DNA from 3 places in the Massilia sp. BAP21 genome. Region 2 is predicted to be linked to each of the others. Evidence: predicted binding sites of a transcription regulator. Region 2 holds the regulator's gene; each other region holds the start of a gene.
The links. The regulator LexA, encoded in region 2, represses DNA repair genes until DNA is damaged. The targets are predictions, from matches to a motif close to ACTGTATNNNNATACAGT.
Positions count from the first base shown of each region.

Region 1: the regulator LexA is predicted to act here: its motif matches at 1,735-1,752, upstream of ACWYRN_RS18885 (VRR-NUC domain-containing protein).
Region 3: the regulator LexA is predicted to act here: its motif matches at 1,725-1,742, upstream of recA (recombinase RecA).

Region 1 is NZ_CM173596.1:4,245,828-4,255,257, reverse strand. It holds gene ACWYRN_RS18895 (M15 family metallopeptidase) at 1-778, opposite strand, end outside; gene ACWYRN_RS18890 (hypothetical protein) at 884-1,663, shown strand; gene ACWYRN_RS18885 (VRR-NUC domain-containing protein) at 1,764-3,473, shown strand; gene ACWYRN_RS18880 (ATP-dependent DNA helicase) at 3,470-5,746, shown strand; gene ACWYRN_RS18875 (LytR/AlgR family response regulator transcription factor) at 5,727-6,479, opposite strand; gene ACWYRN_RS18870 (sensor histidine kinase) at 6,489-7,574, opposite strand; gene ACWYRN_RS18865 (LiaI-LiaF-like domain-containing protein) at 7,588-8,379, opposite strand; gene ACWYRN_RS18860 (LiaF transmembrane domain-containing protein) at 8,372-8,746, opposite strand; gene ACWYRN_RS18855 (hypothetical protein) at 8,984-9,157, opposite strand; gene ACWYRN_RS18850 (hypothetical protein) at 9,196-9,360, opposite strand.
Region 2 is NZ_CM173596.1:535,301-544,730, forward strand. It holds gene ACWYRN_RS02375 (inorganic phosphate transporter) at 1-595, opposite strand, end outside; gene ACWYRN_RS02380 (DUF47 domain-containing protein) at 619-1,245, opposite strand; gene ACWYRN_RS02385 (replicative DNA helicase) at 1,324-2,709, opposite strand; gene rplI (50S ribosomal protein L9) at 2,850-3,302, opposite strand; gene rpsR (30S ribosomal protein S18) at 3,344-3,634, opposite strand; gene priB (primosomal replication protein N) at 3,677-3,970, opposite strand; gene rpsF (30S ribosomal protein S6) at 4,015-4,407, opposite strand; gene lexA (transcriptional repressor LexA) at 4,639-5,274, shown strand; gene ACWYRN_RS02415 (tetratricopeptide repeat protein) at 5,467-6,201, opposite strand; gene ACWYRN_RS02420 (cystathionine gamma-synthase family protein) at 6,226-7,467, opposite strand; gene purF (amidophosphoribosyltransferase) at 7,476-9,002, opposite strand; gene ACWYRN_RS02430 (CvpA family protein) at 9,040-9,430, opposite strand, start outside.
Region 3 is NZ_CM173596.1:2,485,393-2,494,822, reverse strand. It holds gene recX (recombination regulator RecX) at 81-542, opposite strand; gene recA (recombinase RecA) at 594-1,661, opposite strand; gene ACWYRN_RS10990 (response regulator) at 1,855-2,577, shown strand; gene ACWYRN_RS10985 (sensor histidine kinase) at 2,603-4,171, shown strand; gene ACWYRN_RS10980 (DUF4212 domain-containing protein) at 4,161-4,511, shown strand; gene ACWYRN_RS10975 (VC_2705 family sodium/solute symporter) at 4,508-6,565, shown strand; gene ACWYRN_RS10970 (S9 family peptidase) at 6,725-8,749, shown strand; gene ACWYRN_RS10965 (6-phosphofructokinase) at 8,793-9,430, shown strand, end outside.

The DNA.
Region 1 (9,430 bases), 2.1 Mb from region 2:
GTCCGCCCCAGGTCAGGCCGAGCTGCTCGGCCACCTCGCCATACAGCCGGTAGCCGCGCATGGCCCAGGGGTCTTTCTCGGAAATGACCAGCTTGCCGTCGCGCCAGAATGCGCAGTCGGCGGCCAAGCCGTACTGGTGCCAGCTCTGGAAGGCGCGCGCATTGGTGACGGTGCCGCCCATCTGCGCCAGCAGGTCCTGGCGCGCCGGGCTGCGGTAGCCTTCCAGCAGCGCCATTTCATAGCCGTGCTGTTCCTTCATGATCTTGAAGGCGAGCAGCAGGCGCGCGTTGAAGTCCGGGTGCAGCAGGCCCCAGTTGCGGCTGGCGCTCACCAGCATCGGCCGCACCAGCACCACTTCCTGGGTGGTAAAGGCCAGCGGCGGCGGCGCCACCGGCGGCACCAGCTGCTCGCCCTGCAGCAGCGCAGCGATCTGGGCGTCGGGCAGCGCGGCGGTCGGCACATAGTCGGGCAGCATGGCGGGCGAGCGCAGCACCAGGGCCAGCAGCGAGGGAATTGCAATCACCGGCACCCCGATGGCGAACACGATCCAGTTGCGGCGCGCCAGCTTCATGGCCGCCGCCAGCCCGCCGGCCAGGCCGCGCCTGAACGCCCCGCGCTCGCGTGCGGGCGCCCCGCGCCATGTGGCATCGCGCCGCTTCATGCGGCTGCGCAGGCTGAAGACGAACTGGCCCAGCATCGCCCTTCCGGTTGGAAAACAGGCCAGCCAGATCAGGGTGCAGGCGACGCAAAAGTACAGAAGTGCGAGAAAAATCAGCATGGTTTTTCCCAGATTGTTTCTAATCGGATTGGAAACGAATATCTTAGGAGTAATGCCGTGCGCCCTACAGACGAAAATCAAGGGCCCTCGACGCGACCGAATTTGATGTCGTCGCGCCGCGGGGCCGGTGAAGAAAACATCCTGGCGATGCTGGAACGCGATGCCGCACGGCGCAGCGGCACGCGCATGACCAGCCCGCGCCTGGCCTGGTACTGCGCGGCGGCGGCCTTTTCCGGCATCCTGGTCGGTGCGGTGGCGTGGCTGGCCTACGACAACCACGAAACGGCGACTGCGATGCAGGTCCAGGTGCAGGCCGAGCGCGTGGCCGAGGCGGACACCGTGACGCCGGCCCAGGCCGATGCGCCGGCCCCGGCTCCGGCAGCCCCGGCCCCGGCCGTGATCGTCGACCAGCCGCAGAGCATGCCGGCCGCCCCGCCGCCGCTGGTGATGCTGCCGCCGGAAGGGACGGCAAAAGCCAGACCGGTGGCACCGCCGAAGGAGAGCGCGCCGGTCCAGGCTGCTACGGCGCCCACCACGGCCAAGCCGGCGCAGCCGGCCGAAGCCAGGCCCGCAAAAACGGACAGGCCGGCTGCGCTGGCCAAGGCCGATAGGAGCAACAAGGCCGAGAAGGCGGAGAAAGCCGAGAAAGCGCCCCCGCGCACGGCAAAGGCGACGCGCCCGGCCGCCGCCAAGGCCGGCGCGGCGGCGCGTGCCCGGAACAAGGCGGCGTCGCCCACCGCCGCCGAACCCGCGGTCGACACCGACGTCGCCCTGATCTCGGCCATCATCGCGCATTCCGAACGCCACCGCGGCGAGCGCGAACAGCCGGCGCCCTGCACCGGGCCGAAATGCCCGCCGCAGTCCTCGGCTCCGCCCCGTCCCTGATGTGGCAAAAAACCACGGCCAGGCATCCCGGCGCCTGAAAATGCTGGGATGAAGGCGGCACCCGAGGCTATACTGTACATAAGCACAGTGGCGTCTCGAGATGAACAGGGTTCTGGAAAACGAGTTTTATTACCTGGATAACTTCCAGGCCGTCCTGGACTGGATCGCGCAGCGCTACCCGGATTTGCTGACCGACGAAGAACAGGCCTTCATTGCAGCCTTCCCGGCGCTGCCGCAGCCGGCGCGCGCCCTGTTCGTGCGCATGGTCATGCGCAAGGGCGAGCTGTTTCGCGCCAGCAAACTGCGCTATGCCGAAATCGGCTGCCCGGTGGAAGCGGCGCAACACCTGTTCCCGACCGGCTGGGTGTCGGGCGACCCCGACCTCACCCTCGACGAACTGTTCGACCTGCTCTCCAAGCCCGAACTCGTCCTCGCCTTTGGCGACCGCCTCCAGCACAAGAACGCGCGCAAGGCCGAGCAGCTCGCAGCCCTGCGCGCCAGCATGGGCGCGACTGCAGAGCAGACTGCGGGGGAAGTTGCTAACCAATCCGGCGAGAGCGATGCCGCGCCTCCGGTCCGCTCCTTCTCCAGCTGGTTCCAGGACAGCGGCGACCTCGCCCTGCGCATCCACGTCAAGCCCCTGTGCGACCGCCTGCGCCTGATCTTCTTCGGCAATTTGCGCCAGGACTGGACCGAGTTCGTGCTGTCCGACCTCGGCCTGTTCCGCTACGAGCAGGTCGAGTTCTCGCCGGCCTCGCGCGGTTTCCGCGAGCGCAGCGACATCGAGCACTACCTCGTCCTGCACGCTTGCCGCGCGCGCTTCGCCGAGGGCCTGGAGCCGCTCGAGGACATCGTGCGCGACGTGCCGCAACACGCCTTCCACAACGACTGGCTCGAGAGCCGGCGCGAAAAGCTGCTGTTCCAGATGGGCCAGCACTACGAGAAGGGAAAGGACTGGGCGAATGCCCACGCCGTCTACACGCGCTGTCGCTTCCCTGGCGCGCGCGGCCGCGCCATCCGCGTGCTGGAAAAGGCCGAACGCTACGACGAGGCCTGGGAACTGCTGCTGGCGGCGCGCGAAGCGCCGGAGAACGACGCCGAGCGCCAGCACCTGCTGCGCATCGGCCCGCGCCTGGCGCGCCGCCTCGGCCACCCGAAGACCATCGCGCGCCGGCCCGACCCGGTGCGCCTGGACCTGTGCCTGCCCATGCCTTCGGGCGACTGGTGGGTCGAAGGCGTGGTGCGCGAGCACCTGGCCGGCGAACACGCACCCGTGTTCTACGTCGAAAACATGCTGGCCAACGCCCTCTTCGGGCTGTTGTGCTGGCGCGCGATCTTCGCCGCGATTCCCGGCGCCTTCTTCCACCCGTTCCACCGCGGCCCGGCCGATTTGTACAGCCCCGACTTCCACCAGCGCCGCGCGAACGAGTTCGCCGATTGCCTGGCCCAGTGCGACGATGGCCGCTACCGCGCCACCATCCTCGGCCACTTCGCGGAAAAAGCCGGCATCTCCTCGCCCTTCGTGTCCTGGGAATACCTGGACGCCGGCCTGCTCGAACTGGCCCTGGACTGCATCCCTGCCGCCCACCTGAAGAAGTGGTGCGAGCGCATCCTGGCCGACGTCAAGGAAAACCGCACCGGCTTCCCCGACCTGATCCAGTTCTGGCCGCATGAAAAGCGCTACAACATGATCGAGGTAAAGGGGCCGGGCGACCGCCTGCAGGACAACCAGCTGCGCTGGATCGAGTACTGCGCCACCCACGGCATGCCGGTCTCGGTGTGCTACCTGCAGTGGGAGCAGGCTGCTTGAGCGAGCCGGCGAAGTACGTTGTCGCCGTGCGCGCCCTGTGCGAGTTCACCGCCAAGCAGGGCGACCTCGACCTGCGCTTCACGCCCTCGCCCACGGCCCAGGAAGGCATCGCCGGCCATGCCGTGGTAACGGCGCGCCGCGGCGACGGCTACCGCACCGAAGTCTCGCTCTCCGGCGACCACGGCCTGCTGCACGTGCGCGGCCGCGCCGACGGCTACGACGCCCGCGAGAACCTGCTGGAAGAAATCAAGACCTACCGCGGCAAGCTGTCCTCGATGCCGGAGAACCACCGCCACCTGCACTGGGCCCAGGTGCGCATGTATGGCCACCTGCTGTGCGCCCAGCTCGGACTCGACAGCGTCAACCTGGCACTGGTCTACTACGAGATCGGCAGCGGCCATGAGACAGTGCTGCGCGAAACCCGCAGCGCCGCCGAACTGAAGGCGACCTTCGAAGAACGATGCCTCCGTTTCATCGCCTGGGCCGAACAGGAGCTGCGCCACCGCGAGGCGCGCGATGCGGCCCTGGTTGCGCTGCGCTTCCCGCACGCCAGCTTCCGCCCCGGCCAGCGCCAGCTCGCCGAGACCGTCTTCAAGGCCAACAGCACCGCGCGCTGCCTGCTGGCCCAGGCCCCGACCGGCATCGGCAAGACCGTCGGCAGCCTGTTCCCGGTGCTGAAAGCGGCGCCAGCCCAGCGCATCGACAAGGTCTACTTCCTGGCCGCGAAAACCCCGGGCCGCCAGCTTGCCCTCGACGCCGCCGCCACCATCCGCGCCGCCGATCCGCGCCTGCCCTTGCGCGTGCTGGAATTGACCGCACGCGACAAGGCCTGCGAACATCCAGACAAGGCCTGCCAGGGCGCCTCCTGCCCGCTGGCGAAAGGCTTCTACGACCGCCTGCCGGCCGCTCGCGCCGCGGCCCTGGAGGTGCCGGTGCTGGACCGCGCCGCCCTGCGCGACGTCAGCCTGGCCCACGATGTCTGCCCCTATTACCTGGGGGGCGAGATGGCGCGCTGGAGCGACGTGATCGTTGGCGACTACAACTATTACTTCGACGGCGGCGCCATGCTCTACGCGCTGGCCCAGGAACAGGGCTGGCGCGCCAGCGTGCTGGTCGACGAAGCGCACAACATGGTGTCGCGTGCGCGCTCGATGTATTCGGGCGAACTCGATCGCGCGCTTCTTCGCATGGCGCGCGCCGCTGCGCCTTCCGAGACCGTGAAGAAGGCCCTGACCAAGGTGGCGCGTGCCTGGGGCGAGATGGATGCGCATGCGCCCGCGCCCTACCAACTATTGGCCGCGCCGCCGGAAAAGCTGCTGTCGGCCCTGCTGAACGCCACCAGCACCATCAACGATTACCTGGCCGAGCAGGCCGTGCCGCTCGACCCGGACCTGCAGCGCTTTCATTTCGACGCCTTGGGCTTTCAGCGCCTGGCCGAATCCTTCGGCGAGCATTCGCTGTGCGACATCACGCGTGACGGCAAGGACACCACGGTCTGCATCCGCAATGTCGTGCCTGCGCCTTTCCTCAAGCCCCGTTTCGAGGGCGCGCATTCGGTGACGCTGTTCTCGGCCACGCTCAGCCCCTGGCATTATTTCGCCGACCTGCTCGGCCTGCCGGAGAACACCGGCTGGGTCGACGTCGAATCGCCCTTCTCCGCCGGCCAGCTGGCGGTGCACATCGCCAGCCGCATCTCCACGCGTTACCAGCACCGCGCGGCATCGCTGGCGCCGATCGCGCAACTCATGGCCGACCAGTACGCGCAAGCGCCCGGCAACTACCTGGCTTTTTTCAGCAGCTTCGATTACCTGGAGCAGGCCGCCGATCTCTTCACCCGGCTGCACCCGGATGTGCCGGTCTGGCGCCAGGAGCGGCGCATGAGCGAAGCGGAACGGGCAGCTTTTCTGGACCGCTTCCAGCCCGAAGGCCGCGGCATCGGCTTCGCGGTGCTGGGCGGCTCGTTCGGCGAAGGCGTCGATTTGCCGGGCGCACGCCTGATCGGGGCATTCGTGGCCACGCTCGGTCTGCCGCAGCTGAATCCCGTCAACGAGCAGCTGCGCGCGCGCATGCAGGCCATGTTCGGCGCCGGCTACGACTACACCTATCTGTATCCGGGCCTGCAGAAGGTGGTGCAGGCGGCCGGGCGCGTGATCCGCACCGAGCAGGACCGCGGCACCGTCTACCTGATCGACGACCGCTTCGGCCAGCCGGCCGTGCGCGAGCTGCTGCCGCGCTGGTGGCAAGTAGACACACTCAGCGCATCAGCTCCTTGAGCTTGGCGTAACCGCTGCGGCTGACCGGGACCCGTTTGCCGTCCTTCAGCACCGCGCACCAGCTGTCGCGGGTCGGCGCCTCGATGCGCGCGATGGCGCCGATGTTCACGATATACGAGCGGTGCACGCGCAGGAACAGCGCCGGGTCCAGCCCGCCTTCGAGTTCCGCCATGCGTCCGTTCTTCAGGTGCGTCTTGCCGGCGGTGCTGATCGCCACGTAGTCGTCCTGGGCTTCGATCCAGTCGATGCTGGCGCTCGGCACCACGTGCACGCGCGCGCCGTCGCGCACCAGCACGCGTTCGATGAAGCCGTTGCGCTTCGCTGCGTCCTGTACCAACCCTTCCATTTGCTCCGGCGGCACGGCGCGGCTGCGCACGCTGTGCAGGGCCTGGGCCAGGCGTTCGCGGCTGAAGGGCTTCAGCAGGTAGTCGATGGCGCGTACCTCGAAGGCCTTCAGCGCGAACTGGTCGTAGGCGGTGACGAAGACGTAGCGGGTGCGCGCGGGGCTGCCGGCAGCAATACTGGCATTTGCCAGCTCCACCACTTCGAAGCCGTCGAGCTTCGGCATCTGGATGTCGAGGAAGACCAGGTCCGGTTGCAGCTCGCCGATCGCCTTCACCGCCTCGAAGCCGTTGGCGCATTCGGCCACGATCTCGATGTCGGGCCAGGCGCCCAGGAATTCGCGCAGCAGCGCACGCGCCAGGTGTTCGTCGTCCACGATGATGACCCGCATGTCCCCTCCTTAGTCCGTATCCGGTGCGTGCCGCGCCATGCCGGCGGCAGGCAGCGTCAGGTCGACGCAAAAGCGCTCTGGCTCGCGCAGCCAGTGAATGCTGGCCTCGTGCGCATAAGTCGCCGTCAAGCGCTGCCGCACGTTGGCCAGGCCAATCCCGCAACCGGCGACCGGCGCCGCCGCTTCCTCGTCGTCGGCATCGTTCTCGACGCGGATGCGTAAGAGCGAGCCCGCGCGCCGCGCCACGATCCGGATCGCGCCGCCGTCGAGCCGGTGGCCGATCCCGTGCTTGACCGCGTTCTCCACCAGCGGCTGCAGGATCATCGGCGGCACCAGGCAGTCGGCCGCATCGCCGGCCACGTCGTCCTCGAAGGCGAGACGCGGCCCGAAGCGCACCCCCTCCACCGCCAGGAAGGCACGCACCAGCGCGATCTCCTGCGCCAGCGGCACCTTGCGCTGGGCATCCATGCCCAGGCTGCGGCGGAAGAAGTCCGACAGCTGCAAGGTCATGCTGCGCGCCGCCGGCGGGTCGATCGAGGTCAGGGCGCTGATCGAATTCAGGCTGTTGAAAAGGAAGTGCGGGTCGATCTGGGTGCGCAGCATGCGCAGTTCGGCTTCCTGGGCCGCCAGCTTCATTTCGAGTTCGCGCCGCTCGAGGCTGCGCGCGCGTTCGAATTCCAGCGCCAGGTACTGGCCCACCGCCGTCATCGCGTATAGGATCACGCCCAGGCCGAACATCAGGGCGGCAAAGGGCCGCGTTACCACGAGGGTGCCCTGCGCAGGATTGGCCGACACGCCGCGCAGCAATTCGCTCCAGCCGCTGCCGGCCGCCGTCCACAGCAGGCTGGCGCAGACCGCGGTGCCCGCGAACACCAGCAGCACCGAGTGCAGGGGCCTGCTCGCCAACGGGTAGGCGCGGCACAGGTAATACGACGAAAAGCCGCTGGCGCAGCCATACACCAGCGCCAGCGGCAGGGCGAACAGCAGGCTGGCGCCGATGCGCGCGCCGGTGGCGGCCACGATCAGTCCCGCGAGCAGCAGCCCGAATAGCAGCCAGGCCGCCAGGTAGAGCGCGATGCTGCGCCGCGCATGCATCAGCCGGTCACCATCAGTTGCGGACCTCGACGCCGCCCATGATCGCGTAGCCGCGGATCACCAGGCGCTTGTTGCCGTCGGGCGGCGCAACCGTCTTCTCGTCGAAGCCGCCCATGATCGGCGTACCCTGCAGCACCACCGTCCAGTCGGGCGGGCACTTGATGGTGACGCCGCCCCAGAAGGCGAACACGTTGATCACGGCTTCGCCGGTCGCGATCGAGGCGCCGCGCATGTCGAGCACGCAGCCACCCATCACCGCGGTGATTTCGCCGCCACGGAAGTCCTGGCTGTGCACGCGGCGGTCGAAGCCGCCGAGGATGGCGGTGACGTCGATCTTCTGCGTGTCGCCGGCCGGCGCCAGGCCCTCGCCGGGCTTGTCGTCGACCATGCCGTGCCCAACCAGGCGCTGTCCGGTCGTGGCGCGGTAGACCAGCACGGCGCCGGCGCCGATCAGGAACAGCGGCCAGGCCATGCGCCAGGTGATGTAGATGACGCCGAGCCGGTTCAGGATCATGACCGTGCCGATGCCGATGCCGGCCAGGCCGATCAGGTAGCCGCTCGGGGTCGAGGTGTCGAGCAGCTTGGCGACGCCGGCGAAGATGAAGACCAGCGGCCAGAAGGCCACCGCGTCGTGCAGGTCGAGGATGTCGAGGTTATCGAGCAGGAACAGCAGGCCGACCACGATGACCATCAGCCCCAGCACCACCTGCCCCGTCATGCCGCGTTCGGCGCGGCGCGCACGGCGTTGCTGGCGCTTGACATCATGCCCCTTCATGCCGCCTTCTTCGAAGCTGTCCTTATACATGTTCCTTCTCCTTGTTCGATGCGAAGCGGCGCGCGAACACAGGCGCGAGCACCAGTTGCAGCCCCCACATCAGGATGAACAGCGGCCAGCTGTTGCGGAAGGTCAGGCCCCATAAGCCTTCGAAGACCGCGAACAGCCACAGGCCGATGAACACCGTCCACAGCCCGCTTGTGAACTCCCTGGGGCTTGGGTAGCCGATGGTCTGGTTGATGCCCGCCACCACCAGCAGCAGCGGCCAATAATGCCACAGCGTCGCGACGTCGAGGACGTCCATGCGGTCGAGCAGGAAGGCGATGCCGACCGCAATCAGGACCAGTCCCCACATCATCTGCTTGCGCTGCCTGTAACCGTTGTTTTCGGTGCCCATGCCGTCCTCCGTGTTGTGATGTCTGTACGATAGCCGCGTGCGCCGGCGTGGAAAAGCGCCATTCGGCGAATGGCAGCGCCGGATCGGTGAATGACGGAGGAATCGGCGGGCTGCGCCGCCTGGCGGTGGGCGGCGTGGCCGGGGCGCTGGAGACGCAATGCGGAAACAAACCGCAGGGACGAAAAAAAGCCCGCCTCGAAAGGCGGGCCGGATGGCGTGATGCTCCGCTGCCGCGCGTCAGGCTGCAGCGGACAGGTTCATCGCCGGCTGGTTCTTGACCTGGTTGCGGTACTTGGCGCTGGCTTCGGCCTTCTTCACGGCTTCGCGTGCGATGTTGGTGCGGCGGATTTCCAGGCGTTCCTGCTTGCCGCGGTGTTGGGCTTCGTGCTTGTTGCCGATTTTCTTGGTCATGACCTTCTCCTCTGTTGAAACGGTATACAAGGCAGTGGTCAGGAGCGGTGCTGCGATACTCGCACGTCCGCCGGCATCAGCATTTCCCAACCGAGCTGGCGGCGGATTTCTTCCGGTGCCGGCGGCGGTTTCGGGTCGCGCGAACGCCGTTCGAGGTATTCGCGCACAACATGCTTCGGTGGATTCGTGGTCGTTGCAGACATGGCGCCTCCGCTTGCACTGCATGCCGGCGCCACATGGCGACGGCGTGGAATCTGGTGCCGATCCTCGAGG
Region 2 (9,430 bases):
TCTTTTGCGCGTCGTTACCACCGTGGCCCAGCGAGTAGCCGGCCGCCGACACCAGTTGCAGGCGGCGGAACCAGACGTCGACCTTGCGCGGCGTGCTCTTCACGAACACCCAGGACACGATCAGCATGATGATGGAACCGAGCACGAAGCCCAGCAGCGGGGCCAGCACGATAAAGGCGACCACTTTCCACAGGCCGGCTGAGATCAGCGCGCCGGTGCCCGACTTGGCCACTGCCGCACCGACCAGGCCGCCGATCAGGGCGTGCGAGGACGACGATGGAATGCCGTAGTACCAGGTGATCACGTTCCAGACGATGGCCCCGACCAGGGCCCCGAAGATCACGTAGTGGTCGACGATGTGCGGGTCGATGATGTCCTTGCCGATCGTCTGCGCCACCTTCATGTTAACGACGAAGATCGCGACGAAGTTGAAGAATGCCGCCATCGCGACCGCCGACTGGGGCTTCAGGACGCCGGTCGAGACGACGGTGGCAATCGCGTTCGCCGAATCATGAAAACCGTTCATGAAGTCGAAGATCAGTGCGAGCAGCACCAGCATACCCAGCACGTAAATGCTGATGGTGAGATGTTCCATAATTATTTTTGTTCTAAGGAAGCTTACGCGTTCTCGACAATGATGCCTTCGATGATGTTGGCCACATCTTCGCAGCGGTCGGTGACGGTCTCGAGGATCTCGTAGATCGCCTTCATCTTGATCAGGTTACGGACGTCCGGCTCGTCGCGGAACAGCTTGCTCATCGCGGCGCGCATCACGTGGTCGGCGTCGGATTCGAAGCGGTCGATTTCTTCGCAGATGGCGACGATCTTTTGCGCGTTGCCCATGTCGTGCAGCAGGGCCACGGCTTCCTGGACCTTCTGGCAGGCCGACAGGCACAGCTCGGCCAGGCGCTTGGCTTCCGGGGTCACGGCGTGCAGGTCGTACAGGGAAATGGTTTGCGCGGCGTCTTCCATCATGTCGAGGATGTCGTCCATGCGCGTGATCAGCTTGTGGATGTCGTCGCGGTCGAGCGGGGTGATGAAGGTCTTGTGCAGCAGGTCGACGGTGGCGTAGGTGATCTTGTCCGCCTGTTTTTCGATGCTTTCGACGGCGTGGACGCGGTTTTCCAGGTCGTCGAAGTTGGTCATCAGGCCAACCATTTCTTGCGCACCCTTCACGCACAGCGCGGCGTGCTGGTTGAACAAATCAAAAAACTTGCCCTCGGTGGGCATCAGGCGTCCAAACATGTATTTCTCCGTGATAAAACTCTTGGGACTGCGAAGTCCGCTGCGGTGTCGGGTACCGGGCAGCGGCGCAATATCGGCTTAATCGCCCTGGTAGACGGCGAGGTTGCCGCTGTAATTGCCAAACTTGGTGTACTGACCGATCCAGGTGAGGCGGATCGCCCCGATCGGACCGTTACGCTGCTTGCCGATGATGATCTCGGCGGTTCCCTTGTCCGGCGAATCGGGGTTGTACACCTCGTCGCGGTACAGGAAGATGATGACGTCCGCATCCTGTTCGATAGCGCCGGATTCGCGCAAGTCGGACATGACGGGCCGTTTGTTCGGGCGTTGTTCCAGCGAGCGGTTCAGCTGGGACAGCGCGATGACCGGGCAGTGGAGCTCTTTCGCCAAGCCCTTCAGCGAACGCGAGATCTCGGAAATCTCGGCGGCGCGGTTGTCGCCCGGCTGGCTGCCCTGCATCAACTGCAGGTAGTCGACGATAATAAGGCCGAGCTTGCCACACTGGCGCGCCAGGCGGCGCGCGCGTGCCCGCATCTCGATCGGGTTCAGCGCCGGCGTTTCGTCGATGTAGAGCTGGGCGTCGTTCATCTTCTGGATCGCGTGCGTCAGGCGCGGCCAGTCCTCGTCGTTCAGGCGGCCGGTACGCAGGCGGTGCTGGTCGAGCTGGCCGACCGAGCCCAGCATACGCATGGCCAGCTGGGCGCCGCCCATCTCCATCGAGAACACGGCAACCGGCAGGCCCGCTTCGATGGCGACGTTTTCGCCGATGTTCACCGAGAATGCGGTCTTGCCCATCGACGGACGGCCGGCCACGATGACCAGGTCGCCCGGCTGCAGGCCCGAGGTCATGCGGTCGAGGTCGATGAAGCCGGTCGGCACGCCGGTGATTTCGCCCTGGTTTTCGCGCGAATACAGTTCGTCGATGCGCTCGACCACTTGCGTCAGCAGCGGCTGGATCGGATTCCAGCCCTGGGCGCCACGGGCGCCCTGCTCGGCAATGGCGAAGATCTTCGATTCGGCTTCGTCAAGCATCTGCTTGACTTCCTTGCCTTGCGGATTGAACGCGTTGCCGGAGATTTCGTCGGCGACGGTGATGAGTTTGCGCAGCACGCCGCGGTCGCGCACGATCTCGGCGTAACGGCGGATGTTGGCGGCCGATGGCGTGTTTTGCGCCATGGCGTTCAGGTACTGGAGGCCGCCGACGTCCTCGGCCTTGCCGAGCGACACCATGGCCTCGTAGACGGTGATCACGTCGGCAGGCTTGCCGCTGTTGATCAGGCGCACCATCTGTTCGAAGATGATGCGGTGGTCGTAACGATAAAAATCGTCCGCGTGCATGAAGTCGGCAATACGGTCCCACGCCGCATTATCGCGCAGCAGGCCGCCGATGACGGACTGCTCTGCTTCGATGGAGTGCGGGGGGATGCGCAGCGATTCGATTTGCGGATCTGCGGGGGTATTCATGGCGGGCATTATACCTGCTCCGGTCACACGGCTGAAATAATTGGCGACTTTTGGGTCATAAAAAAAGCCGGGCGAACCCGGCTTTTTCCAGAATACAACAACTGATTATGGCTTCATAAGCAGCTGTTATTCAGCTTGACTTAGGCAGCTTCGCCCACGACAGCGATCGTGATTTCCACGACGACGTCGGTGTGCAGCGCGACCGCAACCGGGTGTTCGCCGGTGGTCTTCAGCGGGCCGGTCGGCAGGCGCACTTGCGCCTTTTCGACTGCGAAACCTTGCTTGGTCAGGGCTTCGGCGATGTCGAAGTTGGTAACCGAACCGAACAGACGGCCATCGACGCCGGCTTTTTGAGCGACGGTGATGGTCATGCCGCCCAGCTTTTCGCCTTGGGCTTGCGAAGCAGCCAGCTTTTCAGCAGCAGCTTTTTCCAGCTCGGCGCGCTTGACTTCGAACTCGGCCACAGCGGCCTGGGTTGCGCGGCGGGCCATTTTTTGCGGGATCAGGAAGTTACGTGCGTAACCGTCCTTAACCTTGACGACGTCGCCCAGATTGCCGACGTTGACGACTTTTTCCAGCAGGATAACTTGCATATTATTCTCCAGTATTTACTTGTGCTCGTTGCCGTGGCGACTTAAGCGTTGTGCAGGTCGGTGTACGGCAGCAGGGCCAGGTAACGTGCGCGCTTGATCGCGGTGTCCACTTGACGCTGGTAGTGCGCCTTGGTACCGGTCAGGCGTGCCGGCATGATCTTGCCGTTTTCCTGGACGAAGTCTTTCAGGGTGTCGACGTCTTTGTAGTCAACTTGTTCAACGCCGGCGGCGGTGAAGCGGCAGAACTTCTTGCGCTTGAACAGCGGGTTCTGCTGTTTGCGCTTCAGTTTTTCCTTGGCTTTGTTTTTGTCGAACTTTTTACCGAATGCCATTTTGAGGCTCCTGTATATCTAAAAGGTGGGCCGCTGAATTATTTAAGCGGCGGCACTGAAATCAATGATGTGAAACACCAGGGCTTTGCTGTTGCGGTTCTTCTTGGCCAGGAATCCCGTGAACCGGTGGGCGGCGCCCAACTCGGCGCTAGCGAAGCGGCCCGAAATTTCTCCCGCGGCGAACGCGGCTATTTCGAACTCCACCAGCCTTGCCACCCCTGCCTCGACCTGCTGCGAACTGTGCAGCAGGATTGCCGAAACGATCGGCACGCCGGCCGGGGTATAGCGCAGTACGTCGCGTTCAGCGATGGTGGCGACGACTTGTAGCTGGTTCACTTCACTTCGGGCTCACGCCCGTTCACGAATCCTGGGGAAAGAATTTAGGCAGCAGCAGCTGGGGCAGCAGCAGCCGCTGGGGCTTCTGCGCGGTGGCTCTTGGCTGCGTCTTCGCGCTGGACCGACTTCATCATTGGCGATGGAGCGGTTTCAGCTTTCTTCATCTTCACGGTCAGGTGACGCAGCACGGCATCATTGAACTTGAATGCGGTTTCCAGCTCGACCAGGGTCTCGTTGTCGCATTCGATGTTCATGCAGATGTAGTGTGCCTTCGGCAGCTTCTGGATCTGGTAAGCCATCTGGCGACGGCCCCAGTCTTCCACGCGATGGATGTTACCGCCGCGCGCGGTGACGCTGGCCTTGTAACGCTCGATCATCGCCGGGACTTGCTCGCTTTGGTCCGGGTGGACGATAAAAACGATTTCATAATGACGCATGCAACACTCCTTGAGGACGTTTAAACAAATGCCCACCTCGGCGTCAAGACGAGTGTGGGAAGGGAAAGCCGGCAATTATAACGCGAAGCCGGCGGCATGGCAATCGCGGGGGTTTGTACCGCTCTTGCGACAACCCGGCAAGCGAAAAGTGGGATTTATTTGCATTTACCCTTGCATTATGCGAAGCACTGTACAAAAATACAGTCTGAATCGATAACCAGTGGTATACCCATGCTCAAGCTCACTGCAAGGCAAGAACAGATCCTCAACCTGATCAAGGAAGCGATCGACAACACCGGCTTCCCGCCGACCCGCGCCGAGATCGCGAAGGAATTGGGCTTCAAGTCGGCCAACGCGGCCGAGGAGCACCTGCAAGCCCTGGCGCGTAAAGGCGCGATCGAGATCGTGTCGGGCACCTCGCGCGGCATCCGCCTGATCGGCGCCTCCAGCGAACCGGCGCTGCCGGTCATCCCGCCTGCCCTGCTGATGTCGCTGCCGCTCGTCGGCCGCGTGGCGGCGGGTTCCCCTATCCTGGCGCAGGAACACGTGGAAGCGACCTACAACGTCGACCCGGCCATGTTCGCGGCCCGTCCCGACTTCTTGCTGAAGGTGCGCGGCTGGTCGATGCGCGACGCCGGCATCATGGATGGCGACTTCCTGGCCGTGAAAAAGGTCGACAGCGCCAAGAACGGCCAGATCGTCGTTGCGCGCCTGGGCGAGGATGTGACGGTGAAGCGCTACCGCAAGACGGGCGAACTGATCGAGCTGCTGCCGGAAAATCCGGACTTCAAGGTGATCCAGGTTGCGCCGGGCGACGAGTTCGCGCTGGAAGGCCTGGCGGTGGGCTTGATGCGCAGCTGGCACTGATTTTGTGCTGACGTAGAAAAGGCCGCTGACGCGGCCTTTTTGCTTTTCGTAGGGTGGGCTCTCGAGCCCACGCGGTAGAACGCTTAATCAGTCGAAACACCTTGCGTCGCACCGTACGGCAATCCTGACGGGATTTTGTTCGACATGCAGGTGTCGTACCGCGTGGGCTCAAGAGCCCACCCTACAAAAGCGTTACTTGCGCTTGCTCGAGATCGAATCTTCCTTCGGCGCCTTGTTCACGATCGCATTGTGCTCGGCGATATAGGCCTCGGTCGCCGAACGCCACACCGCCACGTCCGCCAGCGTCATCTTGGCGCCGACCTTGGCTTCTTCCGACACGTTCTCCTGCACCTGCGCCAGGTGGGCCTTGGCCTTTTCCATCTCGGTCGCGTTCATCAGCTTGGCCACATCGGCCGGAATCCGGTTCGACAGGGGCGACACCGCATTCAGGTTCTGCACGAAGCCGTTGTAGCAATCCTGCCATTTGTTGATCGCATTCGCGACCCGGTCGATCTCGTCGCTCTGCTTCGAGATCGGTGGCACGCGCGGCGCCGGGCAGTGGAACTTGCCGGACTTCAGGTCTTCGCCATCGTACTTCGACACCCAGTAATCGATGTCGGCACGGCGCGCGACGCGCTGCTGCATGATCACCAGCGAATCCGCAGCCACCTTGTTGCCCTTGGCCGCTGCCTTGGTGAACCACGCCGTGGCCTTGGCCTCGTCGACCTCGCCCGCTTCGCCATACCAGTACATCTGGCCCAGGCTCTGCTGGGCCTCGACGTTGCCGGCATTCGCCAGCTTGGTGTACAGCTTCATGGCTTCGGGATACTTCTTCTGCTCGAACAAGGCCTTGGCGTCTTCCAGCTCGCCCGCGTGAACAAATCCTGCCAGCAGCAGGCCGGCAAACAGCAGCGCAGTTTTCTTCATGTTGTCGCGTCTCTTCAGTATGGATTACGCGCCAAGTGCCGCGCGGAAGTCTTCCAGCAAGTCCTCGGTGTCCTCGATGCCCACCGAGACCCGGATCAGCGACTCGGCAATGCCCATGCTGGCGCGGCGCTCGGCGCCCATCTCGAAGAAGATCGTGTGCGCCACCGGAATCACCAGGGTACGGGTATCGCCCAGGTTACTCGCCGGGATGGCCAGCTTCAGGCGGTTCAGGTAATCGAAGCAATCGATGCCGTCCTTCAGCTCGAAGCTCAGCAGCGAGCCGCCGGCGCGGAACAGTTCCGTCGTCACCCCATGCTGCGGGTGCGATGCCAGGCCCGGGTAGTGCACGGCTGCCACGCGCTCGTCCGCTTCCAGCATGCGCGCCAGCGCCAGCGCATTGCCCGTGGTGCGCTCCATGCGCAGCGCCAGCGTTTCGGCGCCGACCGCGATGTGGTGCGCAGCTTCCGGCCCGAGCGAGGCGCCGAAGTCGCGCAGGGCCTTCGCGCGCAGCTGCGCCATGCCCTGGTTGGCGGCCGGCTGCTTGCGGAAGTTGTCGGCGATATTCGGATAGGCGCTCCAGTCGAACAGCCCGGTATCGGTCAGCGCACCACCCAGCGCAATACCGTGGCCGGCAATCGACTTGGTCAGCGAATTCACGACCAGGCCGGCGCCCACGTCCTTCGGGCGGAAGAGATACGGCGTGGTCATGGTGTTGTCGACCACGTACAGGATGCCGCGCGCACGGCACAGCTCGCCGATGCGCTTGAGGTCCGCCACCTGGGTGCGCGGGTTGGCAATCGTCTCGACGAACACGAAGCGCGTGTTTGGCGTCAAGGCCGCTTCCACGTTGGCCACGTCGGTGGCGTCGACAAACGACACGTCCACGCCCTGCCCTGCCACCGTCTGCCACAAGCTGTTGGTGTTGCCGAACAGGAAGCTCGACGAGACGATGTGGTCGCCCGCCTTCAACAGCGCCTGGAACAGCGCGCCGATGGCCGCCATGCCGGTGCCGAAGCACAGGGTGGCGACGCCGTCTTCCATCTTCGTGACCTTGTCTTCCAGCGCGGACACGGTCGGGTTGCCCTGGCGGCCGTAGCGGAAGCCCGGCTCCTTGCCCTGGAACACCGAGGCCAGCTGGCGCGCATCGTTGTAGCCGAATGCCACCGAGGTGTGCACCGGCTTGTGCAGCGAGCCCTGCTCGATCGTCTTGCGGCGATCGTTGTGCAGGATGGTGGTGGTGAAACCGTAGTTCTTTTTATCGCTCATGGTGCACTTTATTCCGCGGCGACCGGTGGGTTCAGGTTCAGCTGGGTACGCACGGCATCCTCCGCCGGCGCCGGCTTGCCGCCGTTGTGGCGCGCCGATTCCAGGTTGTCCAGGTAGGCCGGGGTCACGTCGCCGGTCACGTACACGCCGTCGAAGCACGAAGCCTCGAAGTTGGTCAGTTCCGGGTTCACGTCCGAGATCGAGCGCTTCAGCGCATCGATGTCCTGGTAGACCAGGCGGTCGGCCGTGATTTCCTTGCACACTTCCTCGACCGTGCGGCCGTAGGCGATCAGCTCGTCGCGGGTCGGCATGTCGATGCCGTACACGTTCGGGAACAGCACCGGCGGCGCCGCCGACGCGAAGAACACCTTGCGGGCGCCGGCTTCGCGCGCCATCTGCACGATCTCGCGGCTGGTGGTGCCGCGCACGATGGAGTCGTCGACCAGCAGCACGTTCTTGCCCTTGAACTCGGAGCCGATCGCGTTCAGCTTCTGGCGCACCGACTTCTTGCGCATGCCCTGCCCCGGCATGATGAAAGTACGGCCGATGTAGCGGTTTTTAATAAAACCTTCGCGGTATTCGACGCCGAGTTTGAGCGCCAGCTGGATCGCAGCGGGACGCGAGGAATCGGGAATCGGCATGACGACGTCGATTTCCTCGACCGGGATTTCCTTGCGGATCTTGTCGGCCAGGTATTCACCCATTTTCAGGCGGGTGGCATACACCGAGGCGCCGTCGATCACCGAGTCCGGGCGCGCCAGGTACACGTATTCGAAGGCGCAGGGGTTTAGCGATGGGTTTTCCGCGCACTGGCGCGCGTGCAATTGGCCATCGTCGCCGATGAACACGGCTTCGCCCGGCGCGATGTCGCGCACGAAACGGAAGCCGATGCCTTCCAGCGCCACCGATTCGCTCGCCACCATGTATTCGATGCCGTGCTCGCCCTCGTTCATGCCCAGGCACAGCGGACGGATGCCGTAGGGGTCGCGGAAGGCCAGCATGCCGTGGCCGGCGATCTGGGCGACGACAGCGTAGGCGCCGCGCACGCGCTTGTGCACGATGCCGACCGCCTTGAACAGGGCCTCGGCGTCGAGCGAATAGCCATTCGCCGCGACCTGGATCTCGTGGGCCAGCACGTTCAGCAGCACTTCCGAGTCGGAATTGGTATTGATGTGGCGGCGGTCGTTACGGAACAGCGCGTCTTTCAGCTCGGCCTGGTTCGTCAGGTTGCCGTTGTGGGCCAGGGTAATGCCGAACGGTGCGTTCACGTAGAACGGCTGCGCTTCTTCCTCGCTCGACGAACCGGCGGTCGGGTAGCGGCAGTGACCGATGCCGGTGTTCCCCTGCAGCGAACGCATGTTACGGGTGCGGAACACGTCACGCACCAGGCCGTTGGCCTTGTACATCGAGAACATGCTGCTGTGATTGGTTGCAATGCCCGCCGCATCCTGGCCGCGGTGCTGCAGCAGCAGCAATGCGTCGTACAAGAGCTGGTTGACGGGAGTTTGCGAGACGACGCCGACGATGCCACACATGGTGTGCTCCTAAGAACTGAATGCAGTTACAGAAAGATCAAAACTGAACATGCTGCGCCAGGGCAGCGGGAAGGAAAGGCTTGACCGTGCGTGCACCGGTCTCCGCCAGGGGCGATAAAAGCGCTTCTTTCCAGAATGCTTGTTGGGGAATGGAAGTCATCGAACACAATATGACGGCGGCCAGCACCATGACAATACCGCGCGCCAGGCCAAACAGTCCACCGAGGCCGCGGTCCGCCAGGGTCAGCCCGGCCGCCTCGATCAGCGAACCGAGCGCCAGCGCCAGCAGCCCCATCAGGATGCGCACGCCTAGGAATAGAGCAACAAAGGCCACCATCAGGCGCACCGTATCGCCGGGAATCATTTCCGGCAACAGCGGCGCGAGCTGGGCGCCGTAGGCGTTCGCCACCACGAAGGCGACGACCCAG
Region 3 (9,430 bases), 2.0 Mb from region 2:
ATATCAACGAATGGCGCTCCGCGCTGGCGCCTGCAAAAGTTGGTTTAAACGTTACAACGCGCTACAACGATGTGGGCGGACTAGAAGTCGTCTTCGTCTTCCGGCGCACCCTTGAGTGCTTCGCGCACGGCGCTGCTGGAGAAGCCGCGCGCCATCAGGAAACGCATTTGCTTGCTGCGCTCGGCCGCGTCTTGCGCCACGGTGCCGAACTTGCGGCGCCAGACTTCGACGGCGCGCGTTTTTTCGCTCGAGGCCAGCTCGGACTTGAGCTCGGCCAGGGCTTCGCCGTTCACGCCGTGGCTTTGCAGCTCGGCCACGACACGGCTGTTGCCGTAGCGGGAGGCTTTTCGGTGAATCAGCGATTCGGCGAAACGCTCCTGCGACAGCCAGTTGTTCTTTTCGAGGAAATCGAGGAGGGCTTCGACGTCGTCGCCCTCCTCGGCATGGCGCGCCAGCTTGCGCCCCAGCTCGAGCCGGCTGTGCTCCCTCATGGAGAGGAAGCGCAGGGCCCGTGCCTTCAGGCTCAGCGGTGGCGCGCGCATGGTGCTGCCAGTGTTGCCGATGTTGCTGTTATTGCCAAAACCGCGCTCAACTTATTCCGAGACGGCCTTTTCCGGCGCAGCGTCGGCGCTGACCGGCGGCAGCTCGCGCACGCCCAGGGTAGCGCGGACCTTGTTTTCGATTTCGCGTGCCAGTGCCGGACGGTCTTTCAGGAACTGACGTGCGTTATCTTTACCCTGGCCGATGCGTTCGCCGTTGTAGCTGTACCAGGAACCCGACTTCTCGACGATCTTGTTGTCGGCGCCCAGATCCAGGATTTCGCCTTCGCGCGAGGTGCCTTCTCCGTACAGGATGTCGAAGTGGGCTTCCTTGAACGGAGGCGCGATCTTGTTCTTGACGACCTTGACCTTGGTTTCGTTACCGATCACCTCGTCGCCCGACTTGATCGAACCGGTACGGCGGATGTCCATGCGCACCGAGGCGTAGAACTTCAGCGCGTTACCGCCGGTCGTGGTTTCCGGGCTGCCGAACATGACGCCGATCTTCATACGGATCTGGTTGATGAAGATGACCAGGGTGTTCGTACGGTTGATTGAGCCGGTGAGTTTACGCAGCGCCTGCGACATCAGGCGGGCTTGCAGGCCCGGCAGCGAGTCGCCCATGTCGCCTTCGATCTCGGCGCGCGGGGTCAGTGCCGCCACCGAGTCGATGACCACCAGGTCGACCGAACCCGAACGCACCAGGGCGTCGGTGATTTCCAGGGCCTGTTCGCCGGTGTCGGGCTGCGAGATCAGCAGCTCGTCGAGCTTGATGCCCAGCTTTTGCGCATAGGTGACGTCGAGCGCGTGCTCGGCGTCGATGAAGGCGCAGGTGCCGCCGAGCTTTTGCATCTGGGCGATGGTCTGCAGGGTCAGCGTGGTTTTACCCGACGATTCCGGACCGTAGATTTCCACGATACGGCCGCGCGGCAGGCCGCCGACGCCGAGGGCGATGTCCAGGCCCAGCGAGCCGGTGGACACGGTTTGCACTTCCTCGACCGGTGCGCTGGTGTCCATGCGCATGACCGAGCCCTTGCCGAACTGCTTTTCGATTTGCGCGAGGGCGGCAGCCAGCGCCTTGCCTTTTTCGGAGGCATTTACTGCGGATTTTTTGTCGTCCATAATTTTCTTTCAGTCTTGGAGGTAACCAAGGTGTGGGCGCCGTCGCGCGTTTCAATAGCTAGTACTGTATAAAAATCCAGTGGTTTTGGCAAGCGAAAAAATGAATTGTCGGTTTGAGAAAACTCGCATTGTTGCGCTAAATCAAACACAATGAAGGCGGCACCGGGGTTTAATCGAAAAACAAGGTACAACCATGCGAATTCTACTTGCAGAAGATGATAGCGTACTCGCCGACGGGTTGACGCGCTCCCTGCGCCAATCCGGCTACGCGATCGATTGCGTGCGCAACGGCGCCGATGCCGACACCGCCCTCTCCACCCAGGAGTTCGACCTCCTCATCCTCGACCTCGGCTTGCCGCGCATGTCCGGCCTGGAAGTGCTGCGCCGCCTGCGCGCGCGCTCCTCCCTACTGCCGGTGCTGATCCTCACCGCCGCCGACTCGGTCGAGCAGCGCGTCGAGGGCCTGGACCTGGGCGCCGACGACTACATGGCCAAGCCCTTCGCCCTGTCGGAACTCGAAGCGCGGGTGCGGGCGCTGACCCGGCGCGGCGCCGGCGGCGGCCCGGCCGTGATCCGCCACGGGCCGCTGGTCTACGACCAGGTCGGCCGCAGCGCCTACATCAACGAGCAGATGCTCGACCTCTCGGCGCGCGAACTCGGCCTGCTCGAAATCCTGCTCGCGCGCACCGGGCGCCTGGTCTCCAAAGAACAACTGGTCGACCACCTGTGCGAATGGGGAGAGGAAGTCTCGAACAACGCCATCGAGGTCTATGTGCACCGCCTGCGCAAGAAGATCGAAGTCGGCGGCGTGCGCATCGCCACCGTGCGCGGGCTCGGCTACTGCCTGGAAAAGTATTCCGACGCCGCACGCTCAGGCGCAGGTGCAGGTGCCGAGCCTGCCAGCGAGCACAAGTGACACGAATAGCAGCGGACGAGCGCACGTGAACGACCGCGATGCCGGCCTGGTGCCGCCCGACAGCGCCCTGCCCCCGGGCGCGTTCGAGCCGCCGCTCGAACCCCTGTACGCGCCGCCGAATCCCGAACCCGAGGAAAGCATCCAGCATTCGCTGTTCGGCGAAATCCTCGACTGGATGCTGGCGCCCCTGCTGCTGCTGTGGCCGATGAGCATCGCCATTACTTACCTGGTGGCGAAGTCGATCGCGAACCAGCCTTTCGACCATGCGCTGGAAGACCGGGTCACGGTGCTGGCCCAGCAGGTGCGCGAGGTCGACGGCGCGATCGCCACCCGCCTGCCCGGCAGCGCGCGCGACATCCTGCGCGCCGACGACGTCGACAGCGTCTACTTCCAGATCCTCGATGCCCAGGGCCGGCATGTGGACGGCGACCGCGAGCTGCCGCGCCCGCGCGAGGACGAGGCCGACAAGGACGGCGCGGTCCACTTCCGCGGCGACGCCGTGCACGGCACGCCGGTGCGCGTGGCCTACCTGTATTTGAACCTCGACCCCTTCCACCAGGCCGATGCCGCGGCTAACGACGGCGAACCGGCGCCGCGCAAGGCCCTGGTGCAGGTGGCCGAAACCCTCGATAAACGCGCCCTGCTTGCCAACGAGATCATCAAGGGCGTGATCCTGCCCCAGTTCATTATCCTGCCGGTGATCCTGGCCCTGGTCTGGTTTGCCCTGTCGCGCGGGCTGTCGCCGCTGGCCGAACTGCAGGAGCGCATCCGCGCGCGCTCCTCGGACGACCTCTCGCCCATCGACTCACGCCAGGTTCCCGAAGAAATTTCCCCGCTCGTCGGCTCGCTGAACGACATGCTCGGGCGCCTAGCCCAGACCATCGACATGCAGAAGCGCTTCATTGCCGACGCCGCGCACCAGATGAAGACGCCGCTGGCCGGCATGCGCATGCAGTCCGAGCTGGCGCTGCGCCAGGTCGACCCGGGCGAAATCCACCGCTCGCTGGAACAACTGGCAAAGAGCTCGGAATCGGCGACGCGCCTGGTGAACCAGCTGCTGGCCCTGGCGCGCGCGGAAAACCAGCCGCATGCCGGCCTCGCCTTCGAGGAAATCGAGCTCGGCGCGCTGGCCGTGAGCGTGGTGCAGGACTGGGTCCAGGCCTCGTTCGCCCACGACATCGACCTCGGCTACGAACCGCACGACGAAGCGGTGGTCATTGCCGGCAACGCCATGATGCTGCGCGAACTGCTGTCGAACCTGATCGACAATGCCCTGCGGTATACGCCAGCCGGCGGCAGCGTCACGGTGCGCGTGCGCCGCGATGGCGAGCATGCATTGCTGGAAGTCGAGGACACCGGCCCCGGCATCGCCCCCGCCGAGCGCGCCCACGTGTTCGAGCGCTTCTACCGCATCCTCGGCAACAGCGCCAGCGGCAGCGGCCTGGGCCTGGCGATCGTGCGCGAGATCGCCGGCCAGCACAATGCCGAGGTCGACATCTTCAACAACCCGCGCAGTCTTTCCAAGAAATTCCCGGGCAGCCTGTTCCGGCTGACCTTCCCGCCACCTGCCAGCGATCCCATCGATGCCGCCTGAATCCCCGCCCCCACCAGCCACGCCGCACGACGCCGACCTGCGGCGCCAGCGCCTGCTGCTGGCCGAACGCGCCCTGCACTGGCGCCGCACCCGGCGCCTGACCGCCATCCTGCTGGGACTGTGGCTGCTCACCGGCTTTTGCACCGTGTACTTTGCGCGCGAGCTGGCGCACATCACCGTGTTCGGCTGGCCGCTGTCGTTCTACATGGCGGCGCAGGGTGCGTCGCTGGTCTGCCTGGCCATCATCGGCTTCTACGCCTGGCGCATGCGCCAGCTCGACGCCGCCTATGCGAACGCGCTGGATTCGACGCAAAACCAGGCGCCGGAGGGAGCGCCTTGAGCGCCCCGGGCAGCAATAAGCGCTACTTCCGGCGCCTGTCCGGCTATTACGCCTGGTTCTGCGTCTGCTTCGCCGGTTTCCTGCTGGCCCTGACGGTGCTGGAAAAGGAAGGCATGCCGCGCCTGTGGATCGGCCACCTGTTCATGTTCGCCACCATCGTGCTGTACGCCACCATCGGTGTGGTCAGCCGCACCTCGAACGTGACCGAATACTACGTGGCAGGGCGCCGCGTGCCGGCCCTGTTCAACGGCATGGCCACCGCCGCCGACTGGATCTCGGCGGCCAGCTTCATCAGCCTGGCCGGCGGCCTGTACCTGTATGGCTTCGACGCCCTGGCCTACATCATGGGCTGGACCGGCGGCTATTGCCTGGTGGCCCTGCTGATCGCGCCCTACTTGCGCAAGTTCGGCCAGTACACGATTCCCGACTACCTGGCGGCGCGCTACGGCGGCGGCGCGGGCGGGCGCGGCGGGCCGGTGCGCGCGCTGGCCGTGGGCGCCACCATCATCGTTTCCTTCATCTACGTGGTGGCGCAAATCTATGCGGTGGGGCTGATCGCCTCGCGCTTTACCGGCGTCGATTTCTCGGTGGGGATTTTCCTGGGGCTGGCTAGCATCCTGGTCTGTTCCTTCCTGGGCGGCATGCGCGGCATCACCTGGACCCAGGTGGCGCAGTACATCATCATCCTGGTCGCCTTCTTGATTCCAACCATGTGGCTGTCGGCCAAGCATGCCGACAATCCCTTGCCGCAAGTGGCCTATGGTTCGGTGCTGCCGAAGCTGGCCCAGCGCGAAGCGCAGCTGGCGGCCGATCCGCGCGAGGAAGCGGTGCGCGCCCAGTTCCGGCGCCAGGCCGAGGAGTACGGCGCCCGCCTGGCGGCCCTGCCGGAATCCTGGGAAGGAGGCCGGCTGGAAGCCCAGCGCCGCCTCGACACCGCGCGCCTGCGCAACGCCTCGCTGGGCGAAGTGCGCAATGCCGAGCGCGCCCTGGCCGCCTACCCGAAGACCGTGGACGATGCCGACGCCCTGTGGCGCGCGCAGCGGGCGCGCCTGCTGGCGCGGGCCCAGCCCCCGGAAGCGCATGCCGCGCCCTTCCCCGGCGCCACCGAGGCCGAATCGAATGCGCGCCGCAACAACTTCCTGGCCCTGGTGTTCTGCCTGATGTTCGGTACCGCCGCCCTGCCCCACATCCTGATGCGCTCCTACACCACGCCCTCGGTGCACGCGGCGCGCGGCTCGGTGTTCTGGACCCTGTTCTTCATCCTGCTGATCTACCTGAGCATCCCGGCGCTGGCGGTGCTGGCCAAATACGACATCTATACGAGCCTGGTCGGCAGCGACTTCCGCTCGCTGCCGACCTGGATTTCCTACTGGGCGAATGTCGACAAGATCAATCCCCTGATCAGCGTGACCGACATCAACGGCGACGGCCTGGTGCAGCTGGCCGAGATCGCCATCGACGGCGACGTGCTGGTGCTGGCAACGCCGGAAATTGGCGGCCTGCCCTACGTGATTTCGGGCCTGGTGGCGGCCGGCGGCCTGGCTGCCGCCCTGTCCACCGCCGACGGCCTGCTGCTGGCGATCTCGAACGCCCTGTCGCACGACGTGTACTACAAGATCGTCGACCCCGGCGCGTCGACCCAGAAGCGGGTCACGATCTCGAAGCTGCTGCTGCTGGCCGTCGCCTTCATCGCCGCCTATGCCGCTTCGCAGAAGCCGGCCGACATCCTGTCGCTGGTGGGCGCGGCGTTTTCGCTGGCGGCCTCGACCCTGTTCGCACCGCTGGTACTGGGCGTGTTCTGGAAGCGCGCCAACCACGCCGGAGCGATCGCCGGCATGATCGCCGGCTTTCTCACCTGCCTGTACTACATGCTGCGCACCAACCCGATCCTGGGCGGGCGGATGGATGCGGCCTGGTTCGACATCGCGCCGATGTCGGCCGGGATCTTCGGGGTGCCGGCGGGGATCGCGGCGGTGGTGCTGGTCAGCCTGCTGACGGCGCCGCCCAGCCGCGCCAGCAATGGCCTGGTCGACTATATCCGGGCGCCGGAATAGGCGTGCGGGCTGGCTCGATTGTGGCGGCGGCGGCTGCGGCAAGAACGCAACACCGCCTCAGTCTACCCAAAAGGCATAGCTTTTCGGCATGCACAAATGTTATTCTTAAGAAACAACTGTTCCGCCTGCGGGCGGCCACTTACCTTCTCAGGAATCAGCATGTCGTTCACCCGAGCTTCACTCTGTCACGCCGTTTTGTTGGCCCTGTCGCTGTGCGCCGGCCCCGTTGCCCAGGCCCAGGTACAGGCTAGTCCCGCCCTGCCGCCGATCGAACAGTTCTTCTCGCGCCCGGCCTTCAACGGCGGCCTGCTCTCGCCGAACGGCCGCTACCTGGCCGCACGCTCGAGCGCCAAGGGCCAGCGCGACTTCCTGGTGGTGGTCGACCTGCAAACCAACCAGGGCAAGGTGGTTGCCTCGTACAACGATGCCGACATCGGTGCCTTCCAGTGGGTGAATGGCGAACGCCTGATTTTCGACGTCAACGACCGTACCGTCGCCCAGGGCGATGTCGAATACGCGCCGGGCCTGTTTGCCGTGAATGCCGACGGCAGCCAACTGGTGCAGCTGGCCGACCGCGGCGTGCGTTCGCAGACGGGCACGATGACCGGCCGCCGCATCCTGCCCTGGCACACCTACCTGATGCCGGCGCGCGGCGCCCAGGATTCCGAATTCGTGTACGTGCGCAACGTGGTCTGGAAGACCGGCTACAAGCGCAGCCGCGTCAGCCTGCTGCGCTTGAACACGCTCACCGGCCAGGCCCAGGAAGTGAGCCGGCCGAAGCAGGACGTGAGCGGCTGGCTGCTCGACCACAAGGGCGAACCGCGCATCGCCTTTGGCCAGGACGAGGATGTGACGAACATCTTCTACCTCGACCCGTCCAGCAAGGAATGGCGCAAGCTGACCAGTTTCAAGTCCTACGGCGACAACCCGGACGACATCACGCCGCTGGCCTTCGGCCCGGACGGCAAACTGTACGTGGCCGCGCGCAACGGCAAGGACACCAACGCCGTGTACACCTTCGACATCGCCAGCGGCAAGCTGGCAAGCGAACCGGTGCTGAATGCGGTCGGCTACGATTTCGACGGCGACATCCTGACCAGCCGCGACAAGGTGCTGGGCATGCACTTCACCACCGACGCCGAATCGATCGAGTGGATCGATCCCGAGATGAAGGCGGTGCAGGACAGCGTCGACAAGCTGCTGCCGGCCACCGTCAACCTGGTGTCGCCGCCGCCCCAGCACAGCACCACGCCATGGGTGCTGGTGCGTGCCTATTCGGATGTGATTCCATCGACCTATTTCCTGTACAACCGCGAGTCCAAGCTGCTGAACAAGGTCGGCGAAACCGCCCCCGGCATCGATCCGAAGCAGATGGGCCGCCAGCAGGCGCTGCGCTACAAGGCGCGCGACGGCCTCGAGATTCCGGCGCTGCTGACGCTGCCGCCGGGCGGCAAGAAGAGCGGCCTGCCGCTGGTGGTGCTGGTGCACGGCGGCCCCTGGGTGCGCGGCAGCTCGTGGGGCTGGAATCCGCATACCCAGTTCCTGGCCTCGCGCGGCTATGCGGTGCTGGAGCCGGAATTCCGCGGCAGCCTGGGCTTCGGCTCGGCCCACTACAAGGCCAGCTTCAAGCAGTGGGGCCTGGCCATGCAGAACGACGTCGCCGACGGCGTACGCTGGGCGGTCGACAAGGGCCTGGTCGATCCGAAGCGCGTCTGCATTGCCGGCGCCAGCTATGGCGGCTATGCCACCCTGATGGGCCTGATCAACGATCCGGACATGTACAAGTGCGGCGTCGACTGGGTCGGCGTGACCGACATCAACCTGATGTACGGCAGCGCGAACCATACCAGCGACATGCCGGACGAATGGAAGCGCTACGGCATGCCGGAAATGATCGGCGACCAGGTCAAGGACGCGGCCCAGCTGAAGGCGACCTCGCCGATCGAGCAGGCGGCGCGCATCCGGCAGCCGCTGCTGCTGGCCTACGGCGGCGCCGACGTGCGCGTACCGATCGACCACGGCACCAAGTTCTACTCGGCGGTCAAGCGCACCAACCCGAACGTCGAATGGGTCGAGTACCCGGACGAGGGCCACGGTTTCTACCTGCCGAAGAACAGCATCGATTTCTGGAGCCGTGTCGAGAAGTTCCTCGACAAAAACATCGGCAAGGGCGCAGCCTTGTAAGCGCATCGACGGCGGCGCCCTGCCATCACCCGAAGGAGGTCCTATGTCATCTGGCAAGATCCTCGTAGCTCAGGGAGGCGGTCCGACCGCCGTCATCAACCAGTCCATGGTCGGCGTCGCGCTCGAAGCGCGCCGCTTCCAGGGCGTCACCCGCGTCTACGGCGCCCTGCACGGCGTGCGCGGCATCGTGGACGAGGATTTCCTCGACCTCACCCAGGAAACCAGCCACAACCTGGAACTGGTGGCCGCCACGCCGTCCTCGGCGCTGGGCTCGACGCGCGACAAGCCCGACGCCGCCTACTGCGCGCGCATCTTCGAGACCCTGCGCGCGCACGAGATCGAACACTTCTTCTACATCGGCGGCAACGATTCGGCCGACACGGTGCGCATCGTCAGCCAGGAGGCGCGCCAGGCCGGCTATCCACTGCGCTGCATCCATATTCCGAAAACCATCGACAACGACCTGGCCGGCAGCGACCACACGCCCGGCTTTCCGTCGGCGGCGCGCTTCGTGGCCCAGGCCTTTGCCGGCGCCAATCTCGACAATGCCGCCCTGCCCGGGGTCTACGTCGGCGTGGTGATGGGGCGCCATGCCGGCTTCCTCACCGCGGCAGCCAGCCTGGGCAAGAAGTTCCCCGACGACGGCCCGCACCTGATCTACCTGCCCGAGCGCGTGTTCGA